Regions from separate parts of the Kitasatospora sp. NPDC059646 genome, predicted to be linked through region 1. Evidence: riboswitches for the same ligand, from Rfam matches in the RefSeq annotation. Region 1 holds a riboswitch; the other holds the start of a gene.
The links. A riboswitch is a leader RNA that binds a small molecule or an ion and turns the genes downstream of it on or off. The one in region 1 is predicted to bind thiamine pyrophosphate.

Region 2: another riboswitch for thiamine pyrophosphate. It lies ahead of thiO (glycine oxidase ThiO); the one in region 1 lies ahead of thiC (phosphomethylpyrimidine synthase ThiC).

The regions. Positions count from the first base shown of each region.
Region 1 is NZ_JBHWDS010000051.1:13,209-15,387, reverse strand. Features, by position in the region: gene thiC (phosphomethylpyrimidine synthase ThiC) at 1-1,037, opposite strand, end outside; TPP riboswitch at 1,033-1,166, opposite strand; gene ACFV1L_RS28730 (hypothetical protein) at 1,337-1,537, shown strand; gene ACFV1L_RS28725 (SPFH domain-containing protein) at 1,723-2,179, shown strand, end outside.
Region 2 is NZ_JBHWDS010000046.1:17,183-19,361, forward strand. Features, by position in the region: gene ACFV1L_RS27225 (NAD(P)/FAD-dependent oxidoreductase) at 1-1,145, opposite strand, end outside; TPP riboswitch at 1,204-1,316, shown strand; gene thiO (glycine oxidase ThiO) at 1,311-2,179, shown strand, end outside.

The DNA.
Region 1 (2,179 bases):
GCGCGGAGCAGGTCGCAGAGTTCCTCGAAGTGGGTGTAGAGGAAGTTCTCCTGATGGTGCGCCAGGCACCACGCGGCCATGATGGAGCCGCCGCGCGAGACGATGCCGGTCTTGCGGCGGGCGGTGAGCGGGACGTACCGCAGCAGCACGCCGGCGTGCACGGTCATGTAGTCGACGCCCTGTTCGCACTGCTCGACGACGGTGTCCCGGTACACCTCCCAGCTCAGTTCCTCGGCCCGGCCGTCGACCTTCTCCAGTGCCTGGTAGAGCGGGACGGTGCCGATCGGGACGGGGGAGTTGCGCAGGATCCACTCGCGGGTGGTGTGGATGTTGCGGCCGGTGGAGAGGTCCATGACGGTGTCGGCGCCCCAGCGGGTGGCCCAGGTCATCTTCTCCACCTCCTCCTCGATGGAGGAGGTGACGGCGGAGTTGCCGATGTTGGCGTTGATCTTCACCAGGAAGTCGGTGCCGATGATGGCCGGTTCGATCTCGGGGTGGTTCACGTTGACCGGGATGACGGCCCGTCCGCGCGCCACCTGCTCGCGCACGAACTCCGGCTCCAGGCCTTCCCGGAGCGCCACGAACTCCATCTCGGGCGTGATCAACCCGCGCTTGGCGTAAGCGAGTTGGGTGACAGCGACGCCGTCGCGGGCGCGCAGCGGGCGGCGCGGGCGGCCGGGGAAGACGGCGTCCAGGTTGCGCAGGTCGCCGCCGCGCGGAGCGGTGTGCTTGATGCCGTCGTCCTCGGGCCGGGACTGCCGGCCGTCGTACTCCTCGACGTCGCCGCGCTGCCGGATCCAGGCGTCGCGCAGCGCGGGCAGTCCGCGCCGGACGTCGGTGGGGTGGGACGGGTCGGTGTACGGGCCGGAGGTGTCGTACAGCGGGACGGTGCGGCCGTTGGTCAGTTCGACCTCGCGGTAGGGGACCCGCAGGTCGGGGCGGCTGCCCTGGCGGTAGGCCTTGCGCCAGGCGGGGGTGGGGTAGCCCGCGGCGGCGGCGGACTCGCGGGCAGACGTGTGCTCAGAAAATGCGGTCATCGGACCTTCAACTCCCTACGCCGGCATTACCCGGTCAGGTTCCTGCGGTCGGCGCAGCAGGTGGTCCGCGGGTCCGCGTACCGTCAGCGCCCTCTCAGCCCGGTGCTCCGAGCTCCCGTTCCGCGCAGGCGTCGTCCGCCTGCGTTCGGTTCCTCACCGTAGGGCACCGGGCGGCCCCGGTCCAGGGCGCATCGCCGGGGCCCGGGCCGCGCATCGCCGCTGTCGGGCCGCGCCCGGCGGGCAACTGCCGCGCGGCGCCGAGCTGTTCACGCTGCGGGCGGGGTGGGAGGATGGTCCGGATGATCGGACTGGTGGGACGGGTGACGGGGCGGATCGGCGCGGGCCTGGTCGGCGAGGTGATGGTGCACGTCCCCGAGCGGCTGGGCAGTGAGGCGTTCCTGGCGTACCGCGCCACCCCGGGCGAGCCGCTGCAGCCGGGCACCATGGTGGTCGTGGTCGATTACCAGCCACCGCGAACGGTCTACGTCGAACCCTTCTGACGCCGTGTCGGAGCGGACCAGCAGACCTCCTGCAACAGTTTCGGGACAGTGGGAGTTCTCTCCGTCCGGACTCTTCCCCCGTGATCGCCGACGGCGGAGAATGCGGCTGCCACCGGGTTCCGCGCCAGATCTGCACAACCCAAGCGCAGCACGGGACCGGTGTGCCCTGAAGGGGGAGATTGCCGATGCTGATCGGCATCGTCGGAGGCGCCGTCGTCGGCGTCGTTCTTCTGATCGTCCTGTTCAAGCTCATGTGGCGGGTCGCCGAGCCGAACGAGGCCCTGGTCATCTCGGGTTCCAAGCACGGTGAGGGGCTCGGCTTCCGGGTGGTCACCGGTCGGGGCACCTTCGTGGTGCCGGGTGTCCAGGTGGTCCGCCGGCTGTCGCTGGACCTGAACGAGGCCGCGCTGGACGTGGAGTGTGTGACGTCGCAGGGAATTCCCGTGCACGTCAAGGGGGTTGTGATCTTCAAGGTGGGCGACGACCCGGCGTCGATCGCCAACGCCGCCCGGCGTTTCCTGGACCAGCAGAAGATGATGGGCCAGCGGGTGCACAACGTGTTCGCCGGCCACCTGCGCTCCATCGTCGGCGGGCTGACCGTCGAGGACATGATCCGCGACCGCGAGCGGCTCACCGGTGAGA
Region 2 (2,179 bases), on a different contig from region 1:
GTTCCGCGTTCGATCAGGCGCCGGCCCTGCGCCAGGTCGCGCGGCCGGTCGACGGCGAGCAGCGCGACCGGCGCGCCGTCGCGCAGCCACAGCACCGACCAGGCGCGCTCGGACGGGGAGCCGCGCCACAGCAGGTGGTCGGCGCCGGCGTGCCGTCCCGCGTACTGCACCATGCGGCCGAACTGCTCGGACCAGAAGTAGGGGACGGGGTCGTAGGGCGCGTCCAGGGCGCCGAGCACCGAGGCGGCGACGGCGCCGCCGGAGTGCAGGGCGTGGTCCCAATGCTGGACGGCGAGCCGGGCGCCGAACCGGGCCGACGGGTAGGAGACGCAGTCCCCGGCCGCCCAGACGCCGGGCAGCGCGGTGCGCAACCGGTCGTCGACCGGGATCGTGCCGTCCGGGTCGAGCGCCAGCGGCCCGCCGGCCAGCCAGCCGGTGGCGGGGCGGGCGCCGACGCCGACCACCACCTCGTCGGCGGGCAGGCGGGTGCCGTCGGCGAGCAGCACCCCGCCGTCGGCGGCCCCGGCGACCGCGGCGCCGCAGCGCAGTTCGACGCCGGCTTCGGCGTACCAGTCGGCCATCAGCGTGCCGAGTTCGGCGGGCAGGGCCCCGGCCAGCGGGGTGGCGGCGGCCTCCACCACGGTGACGTGGCAGCCGAGGGCGCGGGCGACGGTGGCGGTCTCGGCGCCGATCCAGCCCGCGCCGACCAGCACGATCCGCCTGCCGGGGGTGAGCGCGGCGCGCAGCGCGTGCGCGTCGTCGACGGTGCGCAGGGTGCGGGCGCCGGGCAGGCCGGGCAGCGTGCGGGGGTCGGCGCCGGTGGCGATCACCAGGGCCCCGTACGGGAGTTCGCCGCCGTCGGTGTGCAGCGTGCCGGCCTCCAGGGCGGTGGCGCGGCGGCCGGTGAGCAGGTCGACGCCGAGGTCGCGCCAGTCGATGTCGAAGGCGGTGGCGTCGGCCTTGCCGAGGAGGACGTCCTTGGACAGCGGCGGCCGGTCGTACGGGAGGTGGAGTTCGTCGCCGAGCAGGGTGATCGCCCCCTGCCAGCCGCCCTGCCGCAGGTTCAGCGCGGCCTGCGCGCCCGCCATGCCCGCCCCGACCACGACGACCCGGTCCGTTGCCCTCAGCTCAGCCACGGCGTCCACCCTAGCCCTCCCGCACGCCCCTGTGGGCGCGGGTGGGCCCGGCGATAAGGTGGGGGTACTACCTCATCACGGGAGCCCGGCGCACCGGGCTGAGAGGCGGGCTGTGGCGGCCCGCGACCGTCCGAACCTGATCCGGGTCATGCCGGCGAAGGGAGAAGAAGCGCTGTGGCACATTCGGACGTGCTGGTGATCGGCGGGGGCGTCATCGGCCTCGGCGTCGCCTGGCGCACCGCGCAGCGCGGCCTGTCGGTCGCGGTGGTGGACCCGTCGCCCGGCGGCGGTGCGGCGCAGGTCGCCGCGGGCATGCTCGCCCCGGTCACCGAACTGCAGTACGGCGAGGAGCCGTTGCTGCGCCTGGGGATGGCGTCCAACGAGCGGTACGGGGCGTTCGCGGCCGAGCTGACCGAGCTCACCGGCCTGGACACCGGCTACCGCCGCACCGGGACGCTGGCCGTCGCGCTGGACGCCGACGACCGCGCGGAGCTGCGCGAACTGCACGCCTTCCACGGCCGGTTGGGCCTGGCCTCGGAGTGGCTGACCGGCCGGGAGTGCCGCCGGCTGGAGCCGATGCTCGCCCCCGGCGTGCGCGGCGGCCTGCACGTCGCCGAGGACCACCAGGTGGACGGCCGCCGGCTGGCCGCCGCCCTGGTCGCGGCGTGCCGGCTGCTGGGCGTGGCCTTCCACCGCACGCAGGCCGCCGAGCTGACCACCGACGGCGAACGCGCCACCGGCGTACGGCTGTCGACCGGCGAGCAGCTGACGGCGGACCGCACGGTGCTGGCGGCCGGCTCCCGCAGCCACCTGCTGCCGGGCCTGCCGGACGGCGTGCTGCCGCCGATCCGCCCGGTCAAGGGGCAGGTGCTGCGGCTGCGCGTCCCCGAGCCGTACGCGCCGTTCCTGTCCCGCAACGTGCGCGCCGTGGTGCGCGGGCAGCACCTGTACCTGGTGCCGCGCGCGGACGGCGAGCTGGTGGTCGGCGCGACCACCGAGGAGCAGGGCCACGACACCACCGTCACCGCGGGCGGCGTGTACGA